Regions from separate parts of the Paeniglutamicibacter cryotolerans genome, predicted to be linked through region 3. Evidence: riboswitches for the same ligand, from Rfam matches in the RefSeq annotation. Region 3 holds a riboswitch; each other region holds the start of a gene.

Region 1 (6,731 bases), 770 kb from region 3:
ATGCCGTGTCCGGAGCCCTGTTGGAAGCCGGATGCAACATCACCGAATCCCAGCAATTCGAGAGCCCCGAAACGCATAACTTCTTCATGCGCGTCTCCGTCGCCACTGCCTCCACTGCTGCCGAACTGGAACTGGCGCTGGCCCCGGCAGCCGGGGCGTTCGCCATGGAGCTGCGCGTCACCCCGGAGGACCGTCCGCTGCGCACGCTGATCATGTGCTCCAAGGAGGGCCATGTCCTGAACGACCTGCTCTTCGCCCAGCGCTCCGGCACGCTGCCGATCGAGGTTCCGGTCATCGTGTCCAACCACCTTGAGCTCAAGCCCATGGCGGACTTCTACGGCATCGACTTCGTGCACATCCCGGTCACGTCCACCACCAAGGCGCAGGCCGAGGCGAAGCTGCTGGAACTGGTGGCCGAGCACGACATCGACCTGGTGGTGCTGGCCCGCTACATGCAGATCCTCTCCGATGACCTGTGCCGCGCGCTGAACGGCAAGGCCATCAACATCCACCACTCGTTCCTGCCCAGCTTCATGGGCGCCAAGCCCTACCACCAGGCGCATGCCCGCGGCGTGAAGCTGATCGGCGCCACCGCGCACTACGTGACGGCGGACCTGGACGAGGGACCGATCATCGAGCAGGAAGTCATCCGGGTGGACCATGCCCGCACCGCGGCGCAGTTCGTCGCCATGGGCCGCAACGTCGAGGGCCGCGCGCTGGTCCGCGCCGTGCAGTGGCACGCCGAGCAGCGTGTGCTGCTCGACGGCAACCGCACCGTCATCTTCTCCTAAAAGGGGTTAGGCCGCGCCGATGGCCCAGACCCTCGGCAGCGCCACGTCGTTCACCGACAGGTCCCCGATCAGCCGCGCCTTGTAGACCCAGGGGTTATGGTTCCCGGCCGTGCGGGCATTGCGCCAGTGCCTATCCAGGTTCTTGGCCGTGCTCGTGGCCGAGGCAGCGAGCGCGTCGAAGGCATGGGACAGGGCGTTGACAGCCAGCGGGGTCAGCGCCACCTGCCCGGCCGCCGCGGCCAATTCGGCCGCATCGTTTGCAGCTTCCTCGGCTACCAGGCCGATGTCCCCTGCCCGCAGTGCAAGTGCCGCGTCGTGGGCCCCCTGCAGCGCCTGGGCCACGCGCCTGACCACAGCCTCGCCGGTGAATCCGGCGGCCGAGAGCTCGCCGATGACCTGCAGGATCTGCGGGTCCTCGCGCCAGATCGAAGCCGCGGCATGGCTGAAGGTCCGCTTCCTGTTGCGTACCTCGAGCGCGAATTCGCGTTCGGCCCCCCGCACCGAACCGGCAAGCACTGCCAGCAGCACGTTCTGGTAGAAGGCGGTCTGGTATTTGAAGCGGGCATCGAAGTCGATCAGTTCTTCGGCCTGAACCACGGCATGGGTGAACGTGCTGGTCCCGGTGCCGGTGGTGCGCTGGCCGAAGCCGTCCCAGTCATCGCGTCGTTCGATGCCCGGCTGATCGGCCCGGACCGCTGCAATCACCCGTGCACCGGTATCAGTGCGCTCGGCATAGGTGTCCAGCCAGTCGGCGAAGATGCTGCCGGTGGAGTAGAACTTCTCCCCGTTGATCCGAAATGTCCCGTCCCCCGCCGGGGAGACCTTGGTCAGCACGTCCCCGACCTTCACCGCGCCGATCTCGGTCCACGCGTTGCCGACTAGTTCACCGGCGACAAAACGGGCGAGCCAGGTATCCCTGTCCCGGCCTTCGGTGGCCAGCAGCCGGTCCTCGACGAAGGCGAAGTGCGCCCGCAACGCCTGGGCGATGCTTGAATCGGCCGCCGCAAGTTCGGTGAGCAATTCAAAGAACTGCGGCAAGGTGGCCCCGAAACCGCCATCTGCCACCGGAACACGCAAGGCCCCGAACCCGGCATCGGCCAGGGCCCGGACTTGTTCATAGGGCAGCTGCTGGAGGCTATCGCGCTGGGCTGAACCGGCTGCAATTGATGTAAAAAACGGACGGAATCGTGCTGCCAACCCCGCGTAGTCAGGTTCCTCGGTGCCGATGGTGCCGATGCCTGCCGCGTGCCGGGTGGTTGCCACTGTGCTCATGGTGTTCTTCTCCTTGCCTGGGCGGCCGCTGGAAACGCGGTCCGCACGTACTTGCCCGGCACGGTGCGTGCGCGGGCCGGATCCTCACCTGGAGCACCCCGCCACGTGTCAGGGGGTTGCCGTCCGGCCAACCAGGGTTTAGCACCGGAACTCTTGATCCTGTGCCCGCAACACTAGGATCCCGATGCCGCCGCTGCAGCCGGGATGACGCTTGGTGACGCTTGGTGACGTGCCGAAACCCGTTGATGACGTTGTCCGGGACCGAATATGACGACGTGTTGCGTGGATGAGGTCCCGCGGCGTCATCTCGTGGAACCGGAGCTCATCTGCTGGTTCCGGACGCCAGCTGGCTCCTATGCTCGACCCCACACCACGCCCCGACACGTAAGGAAACGACAACATCATGAGCAGCCACCTGCAAGAAGCACCTGCCGTTTTACCGTTCTCCGGCCTCACCCAACCCGCAAATGCCGCCGCCTGGCTGGACCGGGCCCGGGAGGTCGCCGCCGTACTGGCCATCGATGCGGTGGCCCGGGACCGTGCCGGGGTGCTGCCCACGGCCGAAGTGCAGCTGCTGAAGGATTCGCGGCTGACGGTGCTGCTGGGTCCGGCCGAACACGGCGGCGGCGCGCAGCGGTGGGAAACCGCCTTCCAGGTGATCCGCATCGTCTCGGCCGCCGACGGCTCCATCGGCCAGCTGCTGGGATACCACCTGTTCTGGGCCTGGGCGGCCCGGCTGATTGGGACCGATGCGCAGATCGCCGCCGTGGAGCAGCTCTACACCTCGCAGAATCTGTTCTTCGGCGCTGCGGTGAACCCCCGCGACAACGACCTGGTGGCCCAGGACCTGGGCGCGGAGCTTCTCTTCAACGGGCGCAAGTCGTTTACCACCGGAGCTTCCGTCTCGGACCTGTTGGTGTTGGAAGGCGCGTTGAAGGGTTCGGAGGTGCATGTTTTCGCCATCGTCCCCACGGCGCAGGAGGGCATCACGTTCACCGACGACTGGGATAATCTGGGCCAGCGGCTCTCGGCCTCCGGCGGTGCGCTGATCTCCGGGGTCCGGGCCGATTGGAGCTCGGCCGCCGGGTTCATCGACAAGGAGTACCAGCCGCTGGTCTACAACACGCTCAACGTCCCGCTGATCCAGCAGGTGTTCTCCTCCATCTACCTGGGCATTGCCGAGGGCGCGCTGGCCGCGGCGCTTGAATACACCGGGACCCGCACCCGCCCCTGGCCCTACACCTCCGATCCCAAGGAATCGGCGTCCGAGGAATTCCACGTGCTGGAGGGCTATGGCAAGCTCCGCTCCGCGTTGTGGGCAGCCAGCGCACTGGCCGATGCCGTGGATGCCGAACTGGCAGCCGTGCTTCACGCGCCCCGTGCGGAACTCACTGCTTCGGGCCGTGGTGAAATCGCCGTCCGGGTGGCTGCAGCCAAGCAGGTGGCCGCCGATACGGCGCTGGAAACCACAGCCCGGATCTTCGAGTTCACCGGCGCCCGGGCCACGGCCAACAACGTCGGGCTCGATATCTACTGGCGCAATGTGCGTACCCACTCGCTGCATGATCCGGTGGCGTACAAGCGCCGGGAGGTCGGCCAATATGCACTGCTGGGCCTGCTGCCCACTCCCAGCTGGTACACCTAGCAGCCCGGCCGGTTCGCTAGACTGCAGGACATGGCTCACATCATCACCATTGACGGCATCACCCCCACGACCGGAAGCGGCGTCTTCGTCGCCCCGACGGCGACGCTCTCCGGGGACGTGGAGCTGGCGGCGGACTCCAGCGCTTTCTACGGCGTCTCGGTCCGCGGCGACTCGGCCCCGATCCGCATCGGGGAGGGTACCAACCTGCAGGACAACGTCGTGGTGCATGCCGATTCCGGCTACCCCACCACCGTCGGCGCACGCGTCTCCGTGGGACATTCCGCCGTCATCCATGGCTGCACCATCGGGGAAGACTGCCTGATCGGCATGAGCGCCACGATCATGAATGGCGCGGTGATCGGCGCCAACTCGCTGGTCGCCGCCGGCGCACTGGTACTCGAGGGCATGGTGGTCCCGCCGCGCTCGCTGGTCGCCGGCGTCCCGGCCAAGGTCCGCCGCGAACTCGGCGCGGAGGAAATCGAATCGCTGAAGACCAACGCCGCCCACTACCTGGTGCTAGCCGCCAAGCACCGGGCTGCCACTTCCTAGGCACGGGCGCGCGAACCGTGCAAGGCTGGGGTCATGAATTTGCATATTCCGGCTCCTCCCTGTGTGGCACCCGGTGCCCCGTCCCCGCGTCTGGCCACGGGAAACACCCTGCGCTGGGGCATCGTGTCCACCGGCGGCATCGTCACCAGCGTGTTGCCGGACCTGGCCTCGCTGCATGACGCCGAGATCGTCGCCGTGTCCTCGCGCAGCCAGGACAAGGCCGACGCATTTGCCGCCGAACACGGCATCGCCCGGGCTTACGGGGATGCCGGGCAGCCGGGCTACGAGCGCATGTTTGCTGACCCCGAGGTGGAGATTATCTACATCGGCACCCCGCACGGGCAGCACTTCGAGGTGGCCGCGGCGGCACTGAAGGCCGGCAAGCACGTGGTGTGCGAGAAGTCGCTGACCATCAACGCGGCCGAGGCCCGCCAGCTGGTCGCGCTGGCAAGCGAACACCGGTTGTTCCTGATGGAGGCCATCTGGTCCCGTTTCCTGCCGGCAGTGCACCGCGGATTCGAGATCATCAATTCCGGCGAGATCGGCGAGCCGTCCTGGCTGCACGCGGATCTGGGGTTCACCGCCCCCTATGATCGCACCTGGCGGCTCTGGGATCCGGTTGCGGGCGGCGGGGCGCTGCTGGACCTTGGCGTCTACCCGTTCACCTGGGCGCTGGGCATCATGGGCTTCCCGCAGTCGTTGACCGTCTCCGGACACCTGAATGCCGATGGCGTCGACTCCCAGGATTCACTCACGCTGAGCTACCCCGGTTCGAAGCACGCCCAGCTGATGCTCTCGCTGACCGGTTCCGGCCCGCGCCAGGCCACTGTGGTGGGCACCGGCGGCTGGCTGCGCACCGGCGCACCGCTGCACAACCCGAGCCGGCTAGAGGTCCACCCGCAGGGTGGGGCCTACCGCGAGGAGTCCTTCGAACCGATCGGCAAGAACTACGTCTGGCAGTTCCGCGAGGCGACCCGCTGCGTGCAGGAGGGGCTGCTGCAGTCCCCCACCATCCCGTGGGAGCACTCCGTCGCGACGATGGCGCTGTTTGACGGTGCCCGCGCGCAGCTGGGCCTGACCTACAGGAACGATGCCATGCGTTGAACCCGCACCGGCGACGCCTCCCGGGCCGCGGCCAAGCCGATGAGCAGGTCGGCCCGCAGGTCGGCCAGGTCCTCGACTCCCACCGAGAGCCGCACCAGGTCCGCCGGGACGGCCAACGCCGTTCCCTGCACCGATGCATGGGTCATTTCAGCGCTGTAGCAGGCAAGCGATTCGACCCCGCCGAGGGAGACCGAGAGGGCGAACAGCGTCATGGCCTCGGCAAAGACCCTGGCCGCCGGGAAGCCCCGGGTAGAGCACCGTCTCGATTTCGGGTTGTTCTTGCAGCCATTCGGCCAGCGCCTGCGCGTTTGAACAGTGCCGTTCCATGCGCAGGCCCAGGGTTTTGAGTCCCCGCGATGCCAGGTAGCTGTCCTGCGGTCCGGCGACGGCACCGGCGGCGAACTGCTGGTAGCCGATGGCCTCGGCCAGGGACTGGCCCCTGAACTGCTTTTCCGCGACGATGACGGCGCCGCCGAGCACATCCGAATGTCCGCCGATGTACTTGGTGGTCGAGGGGACCACCAGGTCCGCACCCAGTGCCAGCGGTCGCTGCAGGTAGGGCGAGGCAAAGGTGTTGTCCACGACCAGCAGCGCTCCGGCAACGTGGGCGATCCGGGCCCACGCCGCCACATCGGCGATGCCCAGCATCGGGTTGGAGGGCGTCTCCACCCAGAGCAGCGCAGTTTCACCGGGCCGCACGGCGGCAGCGACGGCTGCGGGATCGGTGATGTCCACCGGCGTGCTGGTGATGCCCAATCGAGAATGCAACTGGTTGATTAGTCGATTGGTCCCGCCATAGCCGTCGGCACCGAGCACGATGTGGTCGCCCTGGCCCAAAAGCGCCCGCAGCAGCGCATCCTCGGCGGCTATCCCGGAGGCGAAGGCGAAGCCCGCGGCACCACCCTCGAGCGTTGCCAACTGGATTTCGAACCCGTTGCGTGTCGGGTTGGAACCGCGCGAGTATTCGTGCCCGGCGCGCAGCATGTTGATGCCGTCCTGGATGAACGTGCTGGTTTGGTAGATCGGCGGGATCACCGCACCGGTCAGCGGATCCGGTTCCTGGCCCGCGTGGATGGCGAGCGTGTTGAAGCCCTGCGTGGCGCCCATGTCCGGTTCCTTCCTAGACTTCTGCCTTCGAGGCGGCGACGCCCAGCCCGGTGTAGTCGAGCGGATCGAAGTACACCTGGGTGATGGCGAAGTCCGCCCCCGAGCGTTCCTTGGCCAGCAGGACCTCGACGTCGTGCTCGAAGGAAGGCGACTCGGGATGCCGCATCGGGTAGGCGGCGACGCCGATGGCCAGGCGTCCGGCCCCCAGCGCGGCGGTGTTGCGGGCTTCGACGTCCCTGATCAGTTCGACCAGGTAGCGGGCG
Region 2 (16,723 bases), 520 kb from region 3:
GGACCAGGTAGGCGCCGGTGAGGCCGATCAGGGCCGCCACGACGAACAGTGCCGTATACCCGCCGAGCACCTTGACCGAGAAAAGTGCCAGCGCCGGAGCGATGACCTGCGGCAATGAGTTGGCGATATTGATGATGCCCAGATCCTTGCCCCGCCCCGCAGCAGAGGGGAGCACCTGGGTGAGCAGCGCAAAGTCCACGGCGAGGTAGGCGCCGAAGCCGGCCCCCAGCACGGCGGCACCGACCAGCGCGCCGGCCCACACCGGGAAGATCGCCATGATCAGCGCGGCACAGGCGATCACGATGGAGGCCCCCATGACAAAGACCTTGCGCCGCCCCGTCCGATCGCTCCACGGGCCGGCCAGCACCGCGGTGATGATCACCATGACGGCATAGATCCCGGTGAGGATCAGCACGCCCTCGGCGGGGTTCGGGTACTTGATCACGTCGGTGAGGAAGAAGAGCAGGTAGACGATGGTCATCTGGTTGCCCACGTTCATCATGAAGCGTGTGAGCCATGCCCAGCCGAAATCAGGGTTGTGTGCCGGATTGATCCAGAAACCGGACAGGAAGGAACGCCAGGCGAACGGCGGACGCGCGCTTTCCGGGAGTTCCGGATCATCCGGTTTGATCATGTAGGGAATCACCGAAACCGCCAGCGCGACGGCGCAGATGAAATAGCCCACGGCGATGTTTCCGGTGATCACGAAGCCCACCACCGAGCCGAGCATGATGCCGGCCGTCTGTCCCATGGCGGCCATCCCGCCCACACGCCCGCGCTGGAGCACCGGCACCCGGTCCGGGATGGCCGCAGTGACAGCCGAGTACATCGCGTTGGCGCCGGCCTGCACGCCGCACCAGGCCAACAGCATCAACGCGACGCTCGAGGCGCCGGCCAGGAAGAGCAACGACGCCACACCGAGGATGGCACCGACAAGGATCCACGGTGAACGGCGTCCCAGCCGTGATGTGGTTCTATCCGACAGCGCACCGAAGAGCGGATTGGCTACCAGTGCCACCGAGGCGCCGCACGCCGTCACCAGCGTCAGGATGGCTTCCTTGCTTTCCGGGGAGATGGCAGTGGCCTGCAGCCCGAGCAGGATGTTGATCGGCGCAAAAAAGGCGATGTTGATGCCGACATTGACCAGCGCTACCCCGGTGACCCAGCCCCTGGTGACCCTCCGGGTGGGTTCGGCTAGCGCCTCCGGGGCAGTCTCGGGGCTCCCTCCCGGTCCGGTGATGCGGAAATCACCCATCACAGCATCCCGGAGATCAGACCAGTCCCGATGGATCCAACCAGCCCGATGATCAATAGCCAGGCGATGGGCTTGTGGTATTTGCGCAACTTGTTCATGGTCAGTTCATCGTAGGCGAGTAGCTGGTCCCGAGTCCTCCCGGGAGACCTTTGCCCGGCGGGGTTGGCAGGAATCGAAACGCTATCGTGACCCGCCAGCAGCCCTCAGTCCGGGCCCGATGGCCGCACATTGCATCTAATGGGAGCGCATTTAACCACACCCTAGCGGCCCTCAGCGCGTCCGCCGCCGCCAACTAGCCGGGCGCCAGCTAGTCTGGAAGCATGACCGAAGCGCTCCCGCCGGAACGAACCTGGAAGCCGCGGCACCGCGGCTGGAAGCTGGCGCACCACTTGGTGCCGGCCTTCGTCCTGATCACCTTCCTCGCAGGCATCGGCATCCTCTCGATTTACTACGGACGACTGACCCTGGCCAGCGCAATCATCACCATCGCCGTCGCCGCTGCGGCCGCCGTGATTTCCGTCTTCATGCGCCCCGCCGATGATGCGGAGACCGGGCTTGCCGACGTGCAAACCAGCACCGGGGTGCGCGCCGGAACCTACTTCCCGATGTTCCCGGTGTCCAAGGTGCTGGCAGCGGTCATCGTCGGCTTCGGCGTCATAGCCACGATCTCCGCGCTAGCACTCGGGGCGAAGCTACTGTTCCTGCATAATTCCAGGCCGTTGTTCCTTGCCGTCGCGGCGACGATCGCCCTACTGGCCGCAGGGCTGCTGATCCTGGCCAAGGGTCTGGGCATGGCCAGGCTGGCCGCGGCCGCCCAGCCGGCAGGAGTCTATTTGACTCGCAGCCGGGTCCTGGTCTTCGGCGCCCAGGGCAGCCGCGAGATGTACTGGGCTGAGGTCGGCAGGATCGACGCCGAGGACCCCCCGGGCCGCCACCCGCTCGGACTGCGCGGACCGGCGCTGCTGATGCTGCGTAAGCAGCCGGGCCCCCCGGCGCCGGGCAGCCCCATCTCCGACCAGAGGTACGACCGGATGCAGATCAACGTGCAAGACCTTGCCGTGGACCCTGACCGGCTGCTTGCCGCACTGGATTTCTATGCCGGGCATGGGCCCGAACGCGCCGAGCTGGGGACCGCCGCATCGCTGGAACGCATAGCCATGTTGGCTTAACGGTGTTGGCTTAACGGGCCAGCTTGCGCAGGTCCACGGCGGGATCGGCGAGCAGGTCGGCGGCGACGACGATCCGGCGGTCGATGATCCGGCGGGCCGCGCGGATCGCAAGCCCCCCGTCAATGGATGCGGCTCCGGCCATGGTGCCGTCTGCCGCCAGCCGGAAGACCACCTGCGAACCGTCGGGATTCGAACGCACCACGCTGGTTCCCGGGGCCGCCATGTCACCGACGCCCTCCACATGCACCCCATGCCGGTCGGACCAGAACCAGGGCGCTCCGGGAGATGCCGGGTTCTGGCCCAGCAGCGCCGCAGCCGTTACGGCCCCGGCATTGCGGGCGTTTTCCCAGTGTTCGGCCCGGCGTTCCAGATGCCCGTCGGCGGCACGGATCCGGGCCACGTCGCCCACGGCGAAGACCCGGGGCGCCGAGGTGCGCCCATGCGGATCGATGATGATGCCGTTGTCGGTCTCCAACCCGGCGGTCTCGGCGAGCGCCGTGTTCGGGACGATGCCCACTCCCACGAGCACCGCGTCGGCCTCGATGCTCCGCCCGGATTCCAGGTGGACGGTGCGGACCGGTCCCTCGGCGGTGATCTCGACGGGAAGGCCGGTGAGGACCTCGATGCCGCGATCCGCATGCATCAGGTGCAGCCGGGTGGCCAGTTCGGGACCCAGCGCCGGAACCAGCGGCGGGTCGATGGGGTCGATCAGCACCACGGTGGCGCCGAGTTCCAGGGCGGCGGAGGCAACCTCGGCGCCGATGAGTCCGGCACCGATGATCGCCAGCCGGATGCCGGGGGCCAGCGCAACACGCAGCCTGTCGGCGTCGGCCATGGTGCGCAGCTCGAAGAGCGCCGGGTCCCGGGCCCCGGGGATCGGCAACCTGCGTGCACTGCCCCCGGTGGCAAGCACCACGGCGTCGGCATTAAGCGTCTGCCCGTTCTCCAGCACTACGGTGCCGGTAGCTGCATCCAGCGCAACCACACTCCCGGTCACGAGCGTGATCCCCTGTTCACTGAACCAGGCGGCGGGTGAGAGTTCGATGTCGGCCACCCCTCGGCGCCCGAGCAGGTATTCTTTGCTCAGCGGGGGCCTGTCATAGGGCAGCGGGGCCGGGTCCACGATGGACAGCGCGCCGGCGTAGCCCCGGGCGCGCAGCTCCCGGGCGGTGTTGTATCCGGCCAGACCACCGCCGATGACCAGAACTGATGCGGGATTCACGGGGTGGTCTTCCATTTAGGCGCCGGCGTGGGGGAAGAGCAGGATCTCCCCGTCCTTCACCTCGACCTTGTGCGATCGGGCGGCGACCGTTGCCGGCAGGCACAGTGCGGCGCCGGTCTTCAGGCAGAAGCGGGCGGAGTGCACCGGGCATTCCACCTCGGTACCTTCAACCCAACCCTCCGCCAGCGAGGCCGTTTCATGGGTGCATTCGTCGTTGATGGCGTAGAAGTTGCCATCCTCGGCGTGGAAAATGGCGATGTCCTCGCCCGTACCGTTTTCGTCGCCAGGGACGACCATGGCCTCGCCCTCGTCGATTGCGTCGACGGAACCCACATTGATTGGATCGCTCACGGTACTACCCCTTGGTTGGTGCTGGTGCGGCACATTCGGCCGCCCTCCCCTCAAGTGTTCCCCGCCGTGTGCCCAAAGGGCAATTGGGCTGCCCGTCCTCCTGCCGTTTCCCCGCACGGCGAACGGCAGGGGTTTCCTCCCCGACCTGTCAGCCGCCCTCCCCGAAAGCACCGGCGATATCCACCGCGGCCGCAGCGGTCATCTCTCCGCCATCGAGCTTCACCTCGTAGACCATGGTCCGCAGCCCGTTTCCCACCAGGATCCAGGCAGTGGTTTCGCCGCGGCTCACCTCAAGGCCCGTCAACCGGGGATCAAGGTGGCAGAGGTGCCTGGAAGAGGAGCCCAAGTCGTCAAGGAGCTCGCACCACACCTCGTGGCGGCCGGGGTCACCGGGTATCGTATCGGGTTCCCCCTCGAAGGGAGCCCGGACAGTGGCACCTCGTTTCCTGAGCGACTGCACGATCTGACCGCGGGTGCCATCCAGCTGAAGCGTGACCTCGCCACCCGGAAATCGGATGACGGCAGCGTCCCCGGTGGACCCCAATTCGGTGAAAAGCGATGCAGCTTGGGTGCGTTCCACCATCGCGAGCTCGCGGAGGAGGCGCCCTGCAGGGGTCATTCGGAATTCCATGGTGGCACACTAGCGGGTCTGTGCCGGTTTCCATACCCTGAACCCATGGACATGCCCTTCATGGAATCGCAAGGTGCGGGCCCCGCCAGACGCACCGTTCTGGGTTTCGGCTCGCTGGTTGTGGGACTCGGGTTGCTTTCGGCTTGTACCCCGTCCGCCGGCCCCACCCCTGATCCGACGGCACCATCCTCCGATCCCGCCACCGTACCGGGTCCGGTCATCACCGCCACACTGGCCACGGGATTGGACACACCCTGGTCCATCGCTTTCCTTCCGGGCGCCGAGGCCCTGGTCTCGGAACGCGACACCGGTGCCATCCGGAGCATCGGACCGGCCGGGACCCCGGTCGTGGCAACGGTTCCGGGCGTGGTGCACGGCGGCGAGGGCGGCTTGCTGGGGCTGGCACCCTCCCCCGATTTCACCTCAACGGGGCAGCTCTTTATCTACTACACAGCGGTCGACGGAAACCGGGTCTCACGCTTCGCCCATTCCCGGGCGGGGCTGGGACCCGAACAGGTCCTGGTTTCTGGGATTCCGTCGGCGTCGATCCACAATGGCGGTCGGATCAAGTTCGGTCCAGACGGATACCTCTACATAGGCACCGGCGACGCCGGTCAACAGGATGCGGCGCAGGATATCGGGTCGCTGGGCGGCAAGATCCTGCGCGTGGATCCCGACGGTGCGGCGGCGCCCGGAAACCCTTTCGGTTCGCTGATCTTTTCCTTCGGCCACCGCAACGTCCAGGGACTGGCCTGGGACGCCTCGGGGCGGATGTGGGCCAGCGAGCTCGGCCCGGACCGCGACGACGAACTGAACCTGATCACCCCCGGGACGAACTACGGTTGGCCGCTGGTGACCGGCGCCCAGGCGGATGTGCGCTTTGAACCGGCAGCCCATGTCTGGCCATCCACCGCCGATGCCTCCCCCAGCGCCTTGGCCATCGACGACGGCGTCGCCTATGTTGCTGCGTTGCGCGGGGAAAGGCTCTGGACCCTGCCGCTGCCCACACGTGGCCGGGAGAATGCCGGCGGGGGAACCCTGTCTGGATCCACCGAGTACTTCCAGGGAGAATACGGTCGGTTGCGCGATGTGGTCCGGGCACCGGATTCCAGCCTGTGGATCGCCACGAACGAGGGCTCCTCCTCGCGGATCCTGCGGTTGGTTCCAGGCAGGGGATGACCCAGCCGACGCCACGGCAACGGTTTGCGGCACGTCACCCCGCTGGGTACCGCCCCGTCCAGCGCCGCTATCGGCGGTCAGCCGCCGTAGATGATGTTCCATCGCCGCACGGTGCGTTCGGCGATGAGGCCGTGGGCATGGAAGGGATCCCCGTTCATGAGCAGGGCCACTGCGTCGGCATCTTCGCCCTGGATGATCAATAACGCGCCCGGGATGCCGTCGTCGTTAAAGGGACCGCTGGTCAACAGCGTTCCGTCTTCGAACAGGGCACGCAGGAACTCCACGTGACCGGGCCGGTGATGATCGCGTTCGGGGAGTGTCGACTCGATGTAGCTATAGGTAACGGCGAATGCTGCCACGATGCCTGTGGCCTTTCCCTAGAATTTCCGCACCCCGGAGCGGGGTCTGCACATAATCTGCCAGCCCGGGGGCGCTGCGTCCACTTTGCTACGGCGCAGCCTGACGGTGCGTCAAGATGCAGGTGCGCATGCAAGGAGCCGCAGCAAATTGCAAGGTGCCCTGTACCCGCCGCAGCGATGCGCGCATTGCGCCCTGCGGGATCGGATCGGGTGTTTGCCGGGGCCCAGGCGTTCGAGTCCCGGCACGGCCCGCAACGCCCGCGAGTCACGGCAAGAGTGCCAGCTTGGCCGGGGCGTCGGTACCGTCGAGGGGATGCCCGGGTTATCGTGGGGAGGTCCAGCAACCGTCCGGAACCTCTGGAGCACATCATCATCGATTCCAAGACCATCGTCATCACCGGTGCCAGCAATGGGATCGGCGCCGCCGCCGCCCGAAAGCTCTCCGCCCTGGGTCATCAGGTGGTGCTGGTCGGAAGGAACCGCGAGCGGACCGCCGCGCTGGCGTCCGAGTTGAAGTCCGGATATTTCCTGGCCGATTTCTCCGACCTCGCAGAGGTCCGGGAACTGGCCGCAAACCTACGGGCGGCACACCCGCGCATCGATATCCTGGCGAACAACGCCGGGGGCATCTTCACCGATGTCCGGCAGGAAAGCCATGACGGACACGAGCTGACCTTCCAGGTGAACTACCTTTCACCATTCCTGCTGACCAGCTTGCTCCTCGACCGGCTGGTGGCCAGCCACGGGACAGTGGTCAACACCTCATCGGTGGCCAGCCGCCTGTATGGACATCTGGACCTGGAGAACTTGGAAAGCCGGGGTTCCTACACCGCCGCCCGTGCCTACGGCACCGCAAAGCTGGCACAGATCCTTTTCACCGGCGAGTTGCAACGGCAGTACGGTCCGGCCGGGCTCAACGCCGCAGCCTTCCATCCGGGCATCGTTTCCAGCGGATTCTCCGCCGGGCCCGGGGACGCCATGCGCGGCGTGTACCAAAACCGGTGGATCAAGCCGTTCCTCACCCGTCCGGAAAAGGGTGCGGACACCCTGGTGTTCCTTGCGACGACACCCGCGGGAACGGGGTGGAAGCCCGGGTCCTATTTCGTCCGGCGCAAACTTTCCAAGGTCCCCGGCCAGGCATCCGACACCGCGCTGTCCACGGCGCTCTGGGAGCGCAGCAAGGCACTTCTGGCACTGGACTAGGCCACCGCCCCGGTGGCATCGTTCATCTGGGTGCGGTCGGATCGGCCGGCGCATCCTGCCGCCGTTCCTTGAGCAGGTCCTTGTTGCGCACCAAACGCAGCGCGGTGACCAGAAGCAGCCCCCCGATCATATTGAACAACAGCGTATAGCCGAACCACCCCAGCCAATCGAGGTAGCTCACCTGCACCCCGGCATGGATGGCCCCGAAGATCAGTAGTGAATCGAGAATGGAGTGGAAGAGTTGCAGGCCGGCAAGCAGGAACCCGCCGGAGACGGCCGCGATGATCTTGGCCACCTCCGAGTCGGTGCCGTGCTGCATGCGTGTCATCAGCGTGATGGTGCTGCCGCCCAGGACCGCCAGACACACCGATTGCCAGCCGAATCCGGCTCCCGTGAAATGCTCGGCGCTGGACCTCAATTCAGGTATCCACTGCGGAAAGGCCTGCACGACAATCCACATGAAACACCACCCGCCGACGAGGTTCATGACCAGGGTCCCGCCCCACAGCTTGAAAAGCTGACCGATTCCGGCCTCCTTGGCGGCCACTGCGGCGATCGGGACCAGGAACCCCTCGGTGAACAGCTCGCTTTTGGCCAGCAGCAGGGCAACGAACCCGATGCCGAAGGCCAGCCCTGCCAGCAGATGGTCCTGCGTCTGGTGCATGACCGCCAGGTAAGCCATCACCCCGATGCCCACTTCCAGCCCGCCGAAGGTTCCGGTCACGAGGATGGTTGGCCAGGTCCGCGCCAGGCGTTGGGCACCTTCCTCGACGATGCGGTCGAAGGACTCCTCGATCTCCGACTCGACCGGGGCATCATTGCTCCCCAACTGCCGTCTGCGCGCATCCGAACTCATCGGGGTCCTCCGTCCCGTTGCACGATCGGCTGAATTTCCCCTGCGGCACCCCACCGAGTGCGTGAATCATCGTTCACAGTGAGGGCCCCGCCCGTCTTGGGCCGAGCCATCGGCCAACTAGGCGACCCCGTTGCGATCGGTGCACGTTCCAAAGACATCACATCGGGGTGATGCGGCCCCGGATGCGGTGACAGCCTCCCCGGCAGCGAACCGGGCCACTGTCCCCTGTCGATCTCCGAGAACCCCCTGGTGTCCACCCTGCCGACGAACATCGACCGGGAGCATTCAAGTGCCTCCCCGGCGCCATCACGGAAGCTGGCAGAGGGGTTCAGGACGGGTCGCATCCGGAGGTCTCCTTTCAGGGGTGCGGCAGGTTCCGCATCCTCATTCTCCATCCCCCCGGCTCACATGGATAGATGCACATCACGTCAAACTAGTTGCACCTAGGCAACCAATTCTATATAGTTGACATTAATCAACCATCTTCCACGTTTTTTGGAGTCACGTTTTGCCCCGAGAAAAAACCACCGTTAAAGCGGCACCCGCCCTGTCCGAATCAGGCATGACCCATCGCCAGGTACTCCAGTCACTGACCGGCCTGCTCATGGGCATGTTCGTATCGATCCTGGCCGGCACCGTGGTCTCCACGTCGCTGCCAGTCATCCTCTCCGACCTCAAGGGCGACCAGACCGCCTACACCTGGGTCATCACCGCCACCCTGCTGGCCACCACGATCTCTACCCCCATCTGGGGCAAGCTCGCCGACCTGTCCAACCGCAAGGTGCTGCTGCAGCTCTCACTGGTCATCTTCGTGGTTGCCTCGGCCATCGCCGGGTTCTCGCAGGACACTTCCATGCTGATCACCATGCGCGTCTTCCAGGGCCTGGGCGCCGGTGGCCTGACCGCGCTGAGCCAGATCGTCATGGCCGATATCATTTCTCCGCGTGAGCGCGGCAAGTACATGGGCTTGTTTGGTGCCGTCATGGCCCTGGGCACCGTGGGCGGCCCGCTGATCGGCGGCTTCATCACCGACTCGATCAACTGGCGCTGGAACTTCTTCATAGCACTGCCGTTCGCCGCCATCGCCATCATTCTCATCCAGAAGACCCTGCACCTGCCCACCAAGGCCAAGCGCAAGGTCAGCATCGACTATGCAGGCATCGTCCTACTCACCGCAGGCGTCTCGCTTCTCCTGATCTGGGTTTCCCTCGGTGGCAAGCAGTTCGACTGGGCTTCAAGCACCAGCATCATGATGGTTCTCGGTTCAGCCGTGGCGCTGATCGCCTTCATCATCGTGGAACTGAAGGTCTCCGAGCCGATCATCCCACTCTCGATGTTCAAGAACCGCACCTTCACCCTTGCCGTCTTCGCTTCGATCTCAGTGGGCGTGTCGATGTTCGGCACCTCGGTCTTCCTGGCCCAGTACATGCAGTTGGCCCGCGGTGCCAATGCCACCCAGTCCGGCCTGATGACCATTCCCATGATGGCAGGCCTGTTGATCGTCTCCACCGTGGCCGGCGCCCTGATCTCCAAGCATGGTAAGTGGAAGGCGATCATGGTCACCGGTTCGCTGCTCCAGCTCGCCGGGCTCTACCTGCTGGGGACCATCCACTTCGACACCAACTTCGTCCTCGTCTCCGTCTACATGTTCCTGTTGGGCGCCGGCCTGGGCATGGTCATGCAGAACCTCGTACTGATTGTCCAGAACGCAGTCACCCCCGCCGAAATCGGCGTGGCCAGTTCCGGCATCGCCTTCTTCCGCTCCCTGGGCGGAACGGTCGGCGTTTCGGTCCTGGGTGCGCTCATGGCCACCAAGGTCGTGGACCTGTTGGGCGCCCGGGCCGCAGACATGCAGGCAGCCATCGCGGCTTTGGGCGAAAAGGGAAAGGAAGTGGGCGCGGCGCTGGCTAGCGGCAACATCCCGTCGGTCCACAGCCTGCCGGACTCGGTACGCACCATCATCGAGTCTGCCTACGGCGACGCCGTGGCACACGTCTTCATGATTGCCGCCCCCCTGAGCATCCTCACCATCCTGGCCATCGTCTTCCTGCCGAACCTGGAACTGAGCAACCAGACCCGGCACCAGCGCGAAGAGACCGACGCCGCAGCGGCACTAACCGCCGAGGGGTCGGAAGCTACCGAAATCCTGATGGCCGACGCCGAAGCAGCCGTAGGGGCTTCGACCCCCGGAGTCGGTCCGGAAGCGGGACGCCGCTAGCATGAACTGCCTGACCGATCCTTTCTCGCTGCAGGCTGCAGGAGCCGGCTCCGATTCCGCTCTGACCGAGGCGATCGGGGAAGTTGAGAAACAGTTCGGCACCATGGTCATCAAGGCCCGGACCAGCATCAGGGACCGGGCTGCGGCCATCCATCCCGAGCTGCACCCGATGGGCTTCAAGGTCCTGACCATCCTGTCCCAGTCAGGACCCATGCAGCAGGTGGGCCTGGCCGAGGCGGTACGGATCGACAAGGCCATGATGAGCCGCACGATCAAACAGCTCGAGGAGTTTGGCCTGGTGTCCCGTTGCACCGATCCCAGCGACGGCCGCGCGCTACTGGTTGACATGACCGCCGAGGCCCGCAAACGCTACGATGCGACTCTGGCTCATGCCCGCAAGCTACTCCATGATCGGTTCTCCACCTGGGACCTCGCAGAGGTCCAACGGCTCGCGGACCTACTGGCCAGACTCAACGAGTCCAGTGGCTAACGGCAAATCACGGTCCCGTCCCGACGCAAGATGCGCCGGGACGGGACCGCTTTGGTTCCGGGCATCCGCCATCCGGGCAGGAGGCAGCAGCTTCGCCTGTGCTCAGTCCACCCTGCGTGCATGCGCCCGGGTTGCTGCCGCAGCGTAGCCGGAGTGTGACCCCAGATGACAGAGGCATTGCCTCCTGTGCCGGCGCCTTGGAACAATCGAAATCAGAATCAAGAGCCCCCACCGCAAGGCCCTGGCCGGTTGGGCAGCAACCCCCTTCGTCATAGCGGGGTGCTCCAGGTGAGGATTCGACGCCACCATCAGGACCGGCGTAAGTATGGCGATATGCCTTGGCATGCGCCACGAGGCCAAGGAATGAGACCATGTCCGAAACGCTGCTTGAACCCACCGGGCTCGAGAACCTGCGAAGCGCCAGGCTAGACGCCGCAGGGTCGGCTTGGAGCGAACGCATAACCACCAACGCGGCCTTCGCGGCGCTGACTTTCACCACCAACGGCAGAGCCGAGGGTTCGGTTGCCACGGATATCACCGCCGGAAAGCACGGCTTCCGGGTCGATGAACCGGCCGGCTTGGCTGGCGGCGATTCGGCGCCCAGCCCGGTCGAATACGCGCTCGGCGCGCTGATTTCCTGCCAAGTCGTCGTCTATCGGCTCTATGCCCACCAGCTGGGCATCAAGATCGACTCGCTGGAGATCAAGGCCGAGGGCGATCTGGATGTGCGCGGGCTCTTCGGTATCAACAGTTCGGTCCGCGCCGGCTTCTCCGGTGTCCGCCTGCTGGTCAACGTCACTGGGCCGGAAACCCGCGAACGCTACGTCCAGCTCCAGGTCGCAGTCGATGCGCACTGCCCGGTGTTGGACCTCTTCACCAACCCCACCCCGGTTTCCGTGGAACTGGTGACCGAAAACTAGCGCCCGACCCAGCCGATGCCACCCATCGGCGTGACGCCGGGTTTTCCGATGGAATAAACCCGGCGTCACACCGGTTGGCCAAAGCATGACCCACGGCACACTCAGCTCCCCGTCCACCTCACTCGCCATCAAGGACCTCGGCACGGTCAACCGCTTGGGCTACGGCGCCATGCGCATCACCGGCCCAGGGATCTGGGGTGAACCCGAGGACCGCCCGGCCGCACTGGCCACCGTCCGCCGCGCGGTGGAACTCGGCGTGGACTTCATCGACACGGCCGACTCCTACGGACCGGACGTCTCCGAGCAGATCATCGCCGAAGCGCTGCATCCCTATGCCGCCGGGCTGCGCATCGGCACCAAGGCCGGTCAGACTCGTACCGGACCGAACCAGTGGGTTCCGCTCGGCCGCGCCGAATACCTGCGCCAGCAGGTCGAACTGAGCCTGCGCAAGCTCAAGGTCGACGCCCTTGACCTGTTCCAGCTGCACCGCATCGACCCGAAGGTACCCGTCCAAGAGCAGTTCGGCGTCCTGCGCGAGCTCCAGGAGGAGGGCAAGGTCCGCGCGCTGGGCCTCTCGCAGGTCACCGTCGCCGAACTGGAAACAGCAGCCGAGTACTTCACCGTCGCCAGCGTGCAGAACCGCTACAACCTCACCGACCGCTCATCCGAGGACGTCCTGCATTACGCGGAGGCCCACGGGATCGCGTTCATCCCCTGGGCTCCCATCTCGGCCGGGGCACTGTCTGCACCCGGTGGAGTGGTGCACGAGGTGGCCCAACGGCTCGGAGCGACGGCCTCGCAAGTGGCCCTTGCCTGGCTGCTGCACCGGTCCCCAGCCATGCTCCCGATCCCCGGCACGTCCTCCGTGAATCACCTCGAGGAGAACTTGGGCGCGTCCAAGCTGCTGTTGGATGAGGCTGCGTTTGCCGCCCTGGACGCGGCCGGGCGCGCGGAATACGAGGCCGGAAAAAGCTAGCACCGACCCGGTCCCGCTGCTCCCCTGACCCGCGGAATCCCCGCGGGCGTAGGGTCAACCAGCCGATGCACCTCTCAGGGAAATGCGGGCAGATATCCACCCGGCCCGGGCAAAGACTCTTGCGGGAGCGGTCAATCAGCCCTCATGCATCAGTTTTCGCCATCTCTTCGCGGGGTTCGAAAATGGCCTGACGGGTCACTGGCTACCGTTGGCCACGCCATCTGGCAGTCCCCGGGCACCCCAGCAAAGGACACAGACGAGATGAACGCACACCACCAGGTCGAATCCGGTAACGGGTCGCCCGGTAAGACCCCGAACCGGTATGACACCGTCATCGTCGGCGGTGGCCACAACGGCCTCGCGGCCGCTGCCTACCTGTCCCGGGCCGGGCAATCGGTGCTCCTGTTGGAGAAGCTGGACGTGCTCGGCGGTGCCGCCGTATCAACCCGCTCCTTCGAGGGCCTGGAGGCGAACCTGTCACGCTATTCCTACCTGGTGAGCCTGCTGCCCGCCAAGGTCATCACGGACCTGGGACTCAATATTTCACTGGCCCGCCGCCGGTACTCCTCCTACACCCCGAACCCGGCCGCACCGACCCGTGGCCTGCTGGTCGACAACGAGGACGCCGCGGCAACCGCCGAGTCGTTCGCAGCCATCGGCGCCCCCGAGAGCGAAGCGGCGGCCTTCGCCGCGTTCTACTCCGATTGCCGCCGGCTCACCGAGGTGCTGTGGCCGAGCATCACCGAACCCCTGACCACCCGGTCGCAGGCCAAGGAGCTTGCCGTCGCGGCCGGCGCCGGGGAGATGTGGGAAAGACTGATCGAGCGCCCGCTGGGTGAGGCCATCACGGAGGCGCTGCACAACGACCTGGCCCGTGGCGTCGTGCTGACGGATGGACTCATCGGCACCTTTTCCCGGCCCGACGACGCCGACCTGCAGCAGAACATCTGCTTCCTCTACCATCTGGTTGGCGGCGGCACTGGTGACTGGGACCTGCCCATCGGCGGCATGGGCACCATCTCGGCAGAGCTGGAGCGCGTCGCCCGCGAAGCCGGCGCCACGCTTCTCACCGGGGCCGAGGTCCGATCCATCGCGGCGGACCACCAGGTCAGCTACATGCGTGACGGGAAGATGCTGACAGCGACCGGTTCCCACCTGCTGGCCAACGTCGCCCCGGTTGTCCTGAACCGCCTCGGAGCAGGACAGCTGGTTCCCCCGAACCCGAACAACGAACGCGGCGGCGCCCAAGTCAAGGTCAATCTGTTGCTGAAGCGGCTGCCCCGGCTCAAGGACGAATCGGTCAGCCCGGAAGCGGCGTTCGGCGGCACCTTCCACGTCAACGAGACCTACACGCAGTTGCAACACGCCTACGAGCAGGCGTCCGGCGGCCGGGTCCCCAGCCCTCTGCCGTGTGAAATCTACTGCCACACGTTGACCGACCCCAGCATACTTTCCGCCGAGCTGCAGGCGGCCGGAGCCCACACGCTGACCGTCTTCGGACTGCATGTCCCGCACGCCCTGGCCTCCGAAGAGAACAACGATGCGCTACGCTCCGAGCTCCAGGCGGCGGTGTTTGCCTCGCTGAACTCGGTCCTCGCCGAACCCATCGAAGACCTGCTCATGCGCGATCGAAACGGTGCCCCCTGCGTGGAAACCAAGACCACGCTCGACATCCAGCGCACCCTGGGCATGCCCGGTGGAAACATCTTCCATGGTGGACTGGACTGGCCCTTCCTCGAGGACGATGCCCCGCTCGATACCCCGGCCCGTCGCTGGGGTGTCGACACAGCAGATCCGCAGATCCTGCTGTGCGGATCGGGCTCCCGCCGCGGCGGCGCAGTCAGCGCGCTGGGCGGCTACAGCGCCGCAATGGCCGTGCTGGAAATATCGGCCGGTCCGGCTGGGCAGACGAAACTCAGCGGCCCCTGATCACCGCCGGGCGACGCCCGGATCCCGACGCGGTCCCACCACCTCGGGATTCGGGGGCGTTGCCCGGGGCGGATGGTGCGCGTTGGTCCGGACCGGCTCACCCGCGGATGTGGGCGCCGGTGTTCGCCGGCAACCGCAGCACCCCGACGAGAGCAAGAAGCGCCAACAGCGCCATGAGCAGGAAGGCACACTGGAAGGGGGCCAGAAGCGCCTGCGGGTACCCTCCAACCAGCCGCAGCGCCAAGGATAGTTCCCGCCGCACCGGCCAGTTCGCCCAGCGTTGCCGAGAGCGCGTTCGCGGAACCGACGGCCGCGCGCTCGACATCGGCGAACGGCAGCGCGTTGAACGCGGTGAAACCGGTGGAGCGGAAGACACCGCTAAGCACCAGCACGGCAAAGACCAGCCACAGCGGAGTCCACACGGTGAAGAACGCGAAACCAATGAAGCTGGCCATGGTGCCAATCAGTGCGCTGCCGAGTACCTGCTTGAAGCCGAAGCGCAGCAGCATCGGGGTGGTGAACGGCTTGATGCCGATATTGCCGATGAAGATGCCGGTCACCATGGGTCCGGCCTGCACCGGAGTCCACCCGAACCCATTGAGGTATAGCAGCGGCAACAGGTACGGGGCCGAGGTGACGATCACCCGGAACAGGAAACCCGCGGTATTGGAAAACCTGAAGGAGCGCACCGCGAAGATCCTGATGTTCAACAACGGTTCCGGGGCGCGCAGCAGCGAACGTACGGCAAGGACCCCGGAGAGCAGCAGCAATCCGACCCACTGCAGCGAGCGGGTTTCAACCGCAGCGTCGGTGGCCAGGCGCAGTGCAGACACCAGCGCCCTGGCGCCGAGTGGGATGTTGATCAGGAAGATCCTTTGCCAGCCGAAGTGCGTGGAGATGAATCCGCCCAGCGCCGGGGCAACCAGCGGTGCCACCAGCGAGGGCCAGGTGAGCAGCGCGATCACCCGCAGCAGGTCGGATTTGTCCGCGGTCCGCAGCCCCACCAGCCGGCCCACCAGCCGGCCCACCAGCCGGCCCACCAGGACCAGCATGGAGGCACCCAGTCCTTGCAGTACCCGGCTGAGCGTGAGCGCGGTCGGGGTGGATCTGAGCGCGCGCAGCAGCGAACCCAGCACGAAGACGACGATGGCCGCGCAGAAGATCAGGCGAGCATCGAACCGTGAGCTGAGCCCGGCCCCCAGCGGGATGGCCGTCGCGGCGGCCACCAGATAGGCGGTGAGCGCCAAAGCCACATCGGCCGAGAATTCCCGTGCCATCTGCGGCATGGCCGTGACGATGGCGGTCGCGTCGAAGTTCTCCATGAACAACGTGCCGGCTACCGGCAGCGGAAGGCCGATCGGGCGCTGCGCATTAACAGAGCCCGCAAACGACCCTTTCCCTGCCCCCCGGGGGCTGCACTCCGGGGCCAGGCGGCATGCACTGCGCCTCAGATCGTTCCATGGCGGCGTACCAACGCTCCAAGTGCTTCAGCATGAGCCGGCGGCGGGCTCCTTGTATCCGCGGCCGGACCGGGCCAGACTCGGTGGTAGGAGCAGAACCATACTCCGACCACAGCATAAGGAGCCCCTACCATGTCGACGCCCCCCGACGCATCGCCCCATTCCGACCATCTCGCACCGTCACTGGCCCCGGTCCATGCGCGGGTCTTCGAGGCGGCGGTCCACGCCGGGCGCAAGGCCGGGCGGAAGGCGGCAAAGCACCAGCTGAAGCGGGCGGCCAAGCGCGGCGGCCGGGAACTCCCCCAGCGCCTGCGCCAGGAGGTGCTCGAGGAGGCCGAACGGGCGGCCGAACGGGCTGCCTACGCCGCGGCGTCCAAGGCGCTGAGGAAGCACTCGAAGCATTCGATGGCCTCCGGTCCGCACGAACCTGTCCCGGCGGCGCAGTCCCACGTGGCGCCCATGGCGACAACCGAGGTCCCGCATCCCGGGTCCCGTCCTGCACCAG
Region 3 (7,523 bases):
CGTGCCTGCCCTTCCATCATTCCTCATCAAACCCCTCTGGACACAATTCAAGGCACTGATCCCACCCCGGGTTGATGCGCACCCACTGGGCTGCCACAAACCCCGCATCCCGGACCGGCTCGTCTTCGACAAGCTCATCCAGGTCCTCGTCCTGGGTGCCGCCTACGAAAAAATCTCCGACACCACCTGCTTGGCCACCACGATCCGACGACGCCGCGACGAATGGATCCACGCCGGGATCTTTGAACAACTCGAACAGATCGCCCTGGAATCCTACGACCGGATCGTGGGCATCGACTTCGAAGACCTCGCCGTGGACGGGTGCATCGTCAAGGCCCCCTGCGGCGGCGAGGCAGCCGGCCGATCCCCGGTAGATCGCGGCAAACAAGGAACCAAACGCTCCCTCCTGGTCGATGGCAAAGGCATCCCGCTGGGCACCGTGGTGGCCCCGGCGAACCGACACGACTCCCCGCTACTACGCCCCACCTTGGAACGGCTTGGCCGCTTCGGATTCCACCTGCCACAGAACATGACCGTGCACCTGGATGCCGGCTACGACTCCACCAAGACCCGGGACCTGCTCGAGGAACTCGGCTGCGCGGGCGAGGTCGCCACCCAGGGCATCCCCTCACCGATCCAGGTCGGCAAACGGTGGGTGGTGGAACGCACCAACTCCTGGCACAACCGCGGATTCCGCAAACTGGCGATCTGCACCGAACGGCGCACCACCGTCATCAACGCGTTCATCGCTTTGGCGAACAGTGTCATCGTGATCCGCCGACTCATCCGCGAAGCCTGGCTGACCCACCGCTGGGATGCCCGGCCCCTCCGCTGCCCCTGAGCCTATTGGCGCATTTTCTTAGTTCCGCTCCGCCGGCCCGAGGCCGGTCGCCCTGCGGGGCCGGTGCCTGGTCCCATGGCCGCGGACTCCTTCGGGCGCCCCGGCTTTTACCTGCGCCATGCCGGCGCCTGTGATGCGATGGCCTCATCCCGGGTGTACAACAGGCGGCCCTGGGGCACCCGCCCCGGGGACTATGCGGCCTTCGCCGCCCGGGCCATCGGTTCCAGTGGTGGCCCGCTGCTCGCGGTGGTGGGGGAAGCTGTCGCTGCCATGGCGCTACTGCATGTCGCCGGTCGACGTGAGGCGGCCCGGGCGGGCACGAGTATGCTCATGCTCGACCTGGCTGCCGGAGCGGATCGCACTGCGAGTGCGGGGACATGCCCGCCCCCGCAGGGGGTTGGCGCAATGGGGCCACCCTGGGTCTGGGGCTGCTGCACTGGATCCCGCAGGTGGCGGCGGTGCTGTCAAAGCTGAGGGGCGGCTGGTGGATCAGGGGTCGATTTGGCTGGCTTCCCTGGACCGGGGCCCGGCCGGGTCCGACGCCTGCCTGAAGCTGCTGCGGGCCCATGGAGACATTGCCCGGGTCCGCACGGCGGGGGAGCTCGACGAGTTGGCGTTGGACGCCGGCATCGGCACCGTTTCGGTGCGCCATGCAGGATCCATGGCGCACTTGGCCATCTCGCGTGGGGAGCCCCGCCCGCCCTGTAGGATCAGGCCTCGGTTCCGCCGTCCACCCGCAGGATGACGCCGGTGATGAAGCTTGCCTGTTCCGAAAGCAGGAAGGCCGTTGCGTCGGCAATTTCCTCGGGACGGCCGAGTCGCTTCATGGGGATTTCCGCGGCGTAGCCGGCCTTGGCTTCGGGCGGCAGTGAGGCAAGAGCCGCCGTTTCGATGGCGCCGGGGGCCACGGCGTTGACGCGGATGCCCAGTGCCGCGTTTTCCTTGGCGACACTGCGGGTCAGTGAGACGACGCCGTGCTTCGCGGCACCGTACGGGGTGAGCTGCGGGGTGGCGCTGATGCCCGCCAGCGAGGCGATGTTGACGATGGATCCGTGGCCCTGGCCGACGAAGTGTGCAACCTGGGCCTGCAGGGAGAGGAACGTTCCGCGCAGGGTTACGTTGATGACGCGGTCCCACTCGGCCATGGTGATGTCCTGGACCGGCTTGGGCATGGCGCCGAGGCCGGCGTTGTTAACCGCCAGGTCCAGGCTGCCGAACGTCTCGACGGCGAAGGGGATCAGCGCCTGCACCTCGGCCTCGTCGGCCACGTTGGCGTGCTTGTAGGCGGCGCGCCCGCCGGCGGCCTCGATGAGAGCCACGGTTTCCTCGCCGGCGGTGTCGTTCACGTCGGAGACGACGATGGCGGCTCCGTCCGACGCCAGGCGCAGGGCGATGGCCCGGCCGATTCCTGCTCCGGCGGCGGTGACCAGGGCAACTTGGTTTTCAAACATCATGACGACACTCCTCTGAGAAAGAACTACTGTCCTTACGACAGTATATGCCTCTGCGTGCCCAGAGTGAAGGCACGGGGTTGTAGATAGTGGATTCCGGGTCGGCCGGCAACCCCGGCCGGCGGCCCGCGAGAGGCCGACGCATGCTGATGCCGTCCCAAAAATGCATTCTTGACCTGCGTTGATATGTAGGGCTTCGGGGTTCTGCCCGGATCGTCCAGAGATGCAGAGCCCTAGGTGATCGAGTTGCAGATCTCCTTGATCTGTTCGATGCAGGGCTCATTCTGCAGGCTGGTCGTATCACCGAGCGTTCCGCGCTCGAAGAGCTGGGTTAGCAGGCGGCGCATGATCTTGCCCGAGCGGGTCTTGGGCACATCGGGCACGAAAACGATCTCGCGCGGCTTGGCTATCGGGCCGATCTGCGTGGCCACATGCTCGCGCAGCGCGGCCGCCAGGTCCAGCTGCCGCTTTCGCGCCGCACCGGTGAGTCCGGTGCCGATCACCGAGGTGTCCAGCGGGACCACGAAGGCCGTTGCTGCATGACCGGTCTTCGCGTCGGTGGTCGGGCAGACCCCGGACTCGACCACGCCCGGGTGCGAGACCAGCGCGGATTCTATTTCGATGGTGGAGAGCCGGTGCCCGGAAATGTTGATCACGTCATCGGTTCGGCCCAGGATCCAGATGTCCCCGTCCGCGTCGAAACGTGCGCCGTCCCCGGCCAGGAACCAGCCCCGGTCCGCGTACTTCTCCCAATAGGAGGTGTAATAGCGTTCCGGGTTGCCCCAGATGGTGCGGGCCATGGCCGGCCCGGTGGCGGTGAGCACGATGTTGCCCTGGTGCTGGGGCCCCACCGAAATGGCCTCGTCGTCGACGATGTCAACGGCTACCCCGGGCAGTGCGCGGGTGCCGCACCCGGGCTTGTAGGTGTCCTCGTCCTGTCGCGGGGAGAGGATGGCGGCCCCGGTTTCGGATTGCCACCAGGTGTCGACCATTCCGATCCCCGCCGGTGTATTGCGGCCGACCTGTCTGCGCAGCCACTTCCAGGCCTCCGGGTTCACTGCCTCTCCCACCGTCCCGGCGAGCCGGATCGAGGAGAGGTCGTGGTGTTCAGGGACGCCGTCGGGGAACCAGCCCATGAGCGAGCGGACCAGCGTCGGGGCCGTGTAGTAGCTGGTGACTGCGTAGCGTTCGATGATCTCGAAGTGGCGGCCCGGGTGCGGGGCATTGGGCACCCCCTCGTAGATGACCTGGGTGACGCCATTGGATAGCGGACCGTAAATTTCATAGGTGTGCGCCGTGACCCAGGCCAGATCGGCGGTGCACCAGTGCACGTCATCGGCCCGGCGTGCCGGATCCGTGTTCGAGAACAGGAATTCGTGGCTCCAGGAGGCCTGCGTGAGGTAGCCGCCGGTGGTGTGAACCAGGCCCTTGGGCTGGCCCGTGGTGCCGGAGGTGTACATGATGAAAAGCGGAGTTTCGGCGTCGAAGGCCTGCGGCTCGTGGCGTGGCGATGCGGTATCCACCACCTCGTGCCACCATAGGTCCCGGCCCTCGGTCCAGGCGATGTCGCAGCCGGTGCGGCGCAGAACCAGCACGTGTTCGATGGCGTTGTCCCCGGAAACCGCGGCGTCCGCGTTGTCCTTCACCGGCACGGCAGTACCGCGGCGGTACTGCCCGTCCGTGGTGACCAGCAGCTTCGCCCCGGTGTCCTCGACCCGGAAGCGCAGTGCCTCGGCGGAGAAGCCGCCGAACACCAGCGAATGCACGGCGCCGATGCGAGCGCAGGCCAGGGTGATGACGATGGTTTCCACGAGCACCGGCAGGTAAACGACCACCCGGTCGCCCACCCCGATGCCCAGCTCCGTCAAAGCGTTGGCGGCCTTCGAAACCAGTGCCTGCAGGTCGGCATAGGTAATGGTGCGCATGTCCCCGGGTTCACCCTCGAAGTGCAGAGCGACCTTGTCCCCATTGCCAGCCGCGACGTGCCGGTCGGCGCAATTCACCGCGGCGTTCAACTTCCCGCCCTCGAACCAGCGCAATTCGGGGCCGCGTCGAGAGGGAACGTCGACCGGGGTGCTCGAATGCGTGGTGTGCCAGGGCTCGGCCCAGTCCAGGCGGCCGGCGGCGGCGTCCCAGAAGGCAAGCCGTTCGGCCTCGCTGGCATCGGGGCACGGCAGGTGCCGGGTGTTTTCGGCAGCGGAAAGGGCAGGTGTGTTCATGGCGGATCTCCATCGGTCCTGGCTGTAGCACCGGCCCCGGTCAGGGTGGTTGCTGCGGCGTCGTAGAGCCAGATCTCTCGGCCGCTCGGGATGGTTGCCGGCAGGATGCTGATCCGGCGGCTTTATGGCGTGCTCCCTCCGGTCCGAGGCATGAGCCGCGGACCGGGTGTCTTCCGGTGTTCGGTTCGGAAGGCGTGGAAGCCGGGGGTATTACCTGACGAGGTTCAGGTTGAAGACGAACCTCGGCAGCTGGCCGCGGTTGAAGTCTGCCTGCGCGCTGGAGGCGGCCATGATGTGGAAGACGAACAAGACAAGGCCCGCTAGGAAGAACAGGAAGCCCAGGTACGGAATGAACATGCCACCCGCGCAGATGACGCGCACCAAGGAGAAGTTCAGGTTCTGCCGGTGGTACTCGTCCGCCAGCTGGTTCTTGCCCTTCTCCGTGACATAAAAAATCAGTGCCGGAATCCAGGAGAAGAAGACGGAGAGCCAGAAGTTGAGCTGGACTGTGCCGGCTGCCGCGTGATGTGACGCCTGGGGGCTGTAGGGCTGCTGACCCTGCGGCAGATACTGCTGAGGGTAGCCCTGCTGACCCTGCGGCGGGTATTGCTGAGGGTAGCTCTGCGGGGGGTACTGCTGGGGTGGGTATCCCTGCTGACCCTGCGGCGGGTATAGCGGATTGACCGGAGCCGCCGGCTCGGACGGCGCAACGGGTTCCGGGACGGACGGCTGCGCGGATGCCCGAGGCCAGCTGCCGTCCCGAGGCGTCTCGGCATTTGGTTCTTCGCTCATGTTTGTCCTCCCATGACGCTTTGCTGATTGCTCCGGGCCATCACCGAAGCAGGTGTTGAGCCCAATCTACCGCCGATTTCCGGTGGCGTCGGTTATATTTCAGGCCCAACGGGCCACTGCCTTGGACTCCAGCAGGCCAAGCAGTGCATCGGTCAGTTTTCCAATGACCGCCAGCAGCACGATGGCCAGCAATAACCGGTCGGTGCGCCCGTTGTTCTGCGAATCGGTCAGCAGGAATCCCAACCCCATGGAGGAAGCGATCAACTCGGCCGCGACAAGGAACAGCCACGCCTGGGCCAAGGCCAGGCGCAGACCGGAGAAAATGGCGGGAACCACGGCGGGCAGCTGGACGGTGATCAGCAACCGCAGGCCGGAAAGCCCGAACGCGCGGGCCGCCTCGACCAGGTTCCTGTCTACATGGCGCAGGGCCAGGTAGACGGTGGTGAATACCGGGAAGAAGGCGCCGATGGCAATCAGCGTGATCTTCGAATCCTCCCCGATCTTCAGCCACAGGATCAGCAAGGGCACCCAGGCGAGTGACGGAACGGCGCGGAAGGCGCCGATGCTGGGGCCCAGTAGCGCATCTGCCAAGCGGGAGAGCCCGACCAGGGCGCCGGTCGCCAGCCCGAGTGCCGCACCGATGGCAAAGCCGATCAACACGCGCTGGGTGGAGATGCCGATGTGCTTTCCCAGCTCGCCGCGTTCAACCAGCTCGGTTCCGGCGGCCAGCACGGAAAGCGGCGAGGGCAGCAGGTTCGCCGACACCCAGCCCAGCGTGCTGGAAGCCTGCCAGATGACCAGCAGCAGCACCGGCACCACGGCGCCGAGCAGCCGCTTTCGCCCGGTCCCGCTGGCGCGGGGGCCGAGGCCCGGGGCGAGAGTAGTTCCCGGCCCGGCAATGGCCTCCTGGGCGACCGTGGTGCGGCTGGCTCCCAGCAGGCTCATCAGGAACCCTTGACCGCTGAGGCGTCGGCCTTCTTGGCGAAGCTGTCATCGATCAGAGAGTCCAATGCCTCGTCGACGTTCTTCTGCTGCGACACGTCGCCGGATTCGACGAAGATCGGGCCGACCTTGGCCAGCACCTTGCGCTGGGCCTCGCCCGGGACGCCGCTCACATCCAGGTTGGAGCGTTCGATGATGACCTTCTCGGCGACGCCCTGGTCGAGCCCGGCAACCCCGGCCAGGATGCCGGCGGTTTCCTTCTGGTGACCGGCGGCCCAGCCGCGGGCCTTTTCATACGTGTCGACGACGACCTGCGCGACCTCGGGGGATTTGGCCAGGAAGCCCTCGGTGGCGTTCAGGAAGCCGTAGGTGTTGAAGTCCAGCTTGCGGTAGAGGAGCGTGGCGCCCTTCTGCTCGGCGCCGGCCATGATCGGATCGAGTCCGCTCCAGGCGTCGACCGACCCGTTTTCCAAGGCGGTGCGCCCGTCGGCGTGCTGCAGGTTCTGCACCGTGACGTCCTTCGGGGACAGGCCCTCGGCCTCCAGTGCCTGGAGCAGGAAGAAGTAGGGGTCGGTGCCCTTGGTGGCGGCGATCTGCTTGCCCTTCAGGTCCGCAACGGAGGTGATCGGCGAATCCTTCGCCACGACCAGGGCGGCCCACTCGGGCTGCGAGAACACCGAGATGGTCTTGATCGGGGAGCCGTTGGAGCGGGCCAGCAGGGCGGCAGAGCCGGCGGTGGATCCCACGTCGATGGCGCCGGCCTTCAGTGCCTCGTTTGCCTTGTTCGAGCCGGCCGACTGGACCCAGTTCACCGTGATGCCCTGTTCCTTCAGTGAATCCTCGAGCCAGCCCTTTTCCTTGATGACCAGGCTCAGCGGGTTGTAGGTGGCGAAGTCGATGTTCAGCGTCTTGGTGGCACCAGCGGCGGGCTGGCCGGAGCCTTCCCCGGCACAGCCAGTGAGCAGTGCGGCGCTGGCGCCGAGGGCCGCTGCGGCCAGAAGCGTGCGGCGGGAGAAGAACGAGTGGTTCATGTTTTTTCCTTTGGGAATGGGCAGGCGCCGGAAGCCTGCTGGGCAGGGTAGGGGCAAGGGGGAGTCGCGGATGAGGGGGGGGCGCCCGGCGGTAGTGCCGGGCGCGAGAAGGGTGTGCCGCTAGTGGCGGTGGGAATCGACGCCGAGGCTCTGCAGCAGCGTGGAACGCATTCGTGCCAGCCCGGTGTCGGAGCGGTCGCGCGGCCTGGTGCCGGGGACCTCGAGCACCTGGGAGATGGTGGCTGCC

Evidence for each region. A riboswitch is a leader RNA that binds a small molecule or an ion and turns the genes downstream of it on or off. The one in region 3 is predicted to bind S-adenosylmethionine.
Region 1: it holds a riboswitch for S-adenosylmethionine, as region 3 does, so the genes downstream of both, E9229_RS09945 (acyl-CoA dehydrogenase family protein) here and acs (acetate--CoA ligase) in region 3, are expected to answer to the same signal.
Region 2: it holds a riboswitch for S-adenosylmethionine, as region 3 does, so the genes downstream of both, E9229_RS04135 (OsmC family protein) here and acs (acetate--CoA ligase) in region 3, are expected to answer to the same signal.

What each region holds. Positions count from the first base shown of each region.
Region 1 covers NZ_JACHVS010000001.1:2,143,379-2,150,109, reverse strand. The annotation lists gene purU (formyltetrahydrofolate deformylase) at 1-791, shown strand, start outside; gene E9229_RS09945 (acyl-CoA dehydrogenase family protein) at 798-2,063, opposite strand; SAM riboswitch class IV at 2,106-2,222, opposite strand; gene E9229_RS09940 (acyl-CoA dehydrogenase family protein) at 2,467-3,708, shown strand; gene E9229_RS09935 (gamma carbonic anhydrase family protein) at 3,739-4,257, shown strand; gene E9229_RS09930 (Gfo/Idh/MocA family protein) at 4,291-5,361, shown strand; partial or broken gene E9229_RS09925 (PLP-dependent transferase) at 5,337-6,468, opposite strand; gene E9229_RS09920 (methylenetetrahydrofolate reductase) at 6,482-6,731, opposite strand, start outside.
Region 2 covers NZ_JACHVS010000001.1:842,849-859,571, forward strand. The annotation lists gene E9229_RS04080 (MFS transporter) at 1-1,255, opposite strand, end outside; gene E9229_RS04085 (hypothetical protein) at 1,576-2,424, shown strand; gene E9229_RS04090 (NAD(P)/FAD-dependent oxidoreductase) at 2,435-3,646, opposite strand; gene E9229_RS04095 (bifunctional 3-phenylpropionate/cinnamic acid dioxygenase ferredoxin subunit) at 3,662-3,997, opposite strand; gene E9229_RS04100 (hypothetical protein) at 4,146-4,616, opposite strand; gene E9229_RS04105 (PQQ-dependent sugar dehydrogenase) at 4,689-5,807, shown strand; gene E9229_RS04110 (YciI family protein) at 5,885-6,166, opposite strand; gene E9229_RS04115 (SDR family NAD(P)-dependent oxidoreductase) at 6,494-7,369, shown strand; gene E9229_RS04120 (formate/nitrite transporter family protein) at 7,392-8,225, opposite strand; gene E9229_RS04125 (MDR family MFS transporter) at 8,788-10,443, shown strand; gene E9229_RS04130 (MarR family winged helix-turn-helix transcriptional regulator) at 10,445-10,933, shown strand; SAM riboswitch class IV at 11,150-11,265, shown strand; gene E9229_RS04135 (OsmC family protein) at 11,305-11,853, shown strand; gene E9229_RS04140 (aldo/keto reductase) at 11,939-12,829, shown strand; gene E9229_RS04145 (phytoene desaturase family protein) at 13,091-14,758, shown strand; gene E9229_RS04150 (MFS transporter) at 14,686-16,080, opposite strand; gene E9229_RS04155 (siderophore-interacting protein) at 16,351-16,723, shown strand, end outside.
Region 3 covers NZ_JACHVS010000001.1:1,371,157-1,378,679, forward strand. The annotation lists gene E9229_RS06540 (IS5 family transposase) at 2-841, shown strand; gene E9229_RS06545 (SDR family NAD(P)-dependent oxidoreductase) at 1,552-2,295, opposite strand; gene acs (acetate--CoA ligase) at 2,526-4,511, opposite strand; SAM riboswitch class I at 4,518-4,608, opposite strand; gene E9229_RS06555 (DUF4870 domain-containing protein) at 4,722-5,303, opposite strand; gene E9229_RS06560 (ABC transporter permease) at 5,403-6,248, opposite strand; gene E9229_RS06565 (aliphatic sulfonate ABC transporter substrate-binding protein) at 6,248-7,276, opposite strand; gene E9229_RS06570 (ABC transporter ATP-binding protein) at 7,397-7,523, opposite strand, start outside.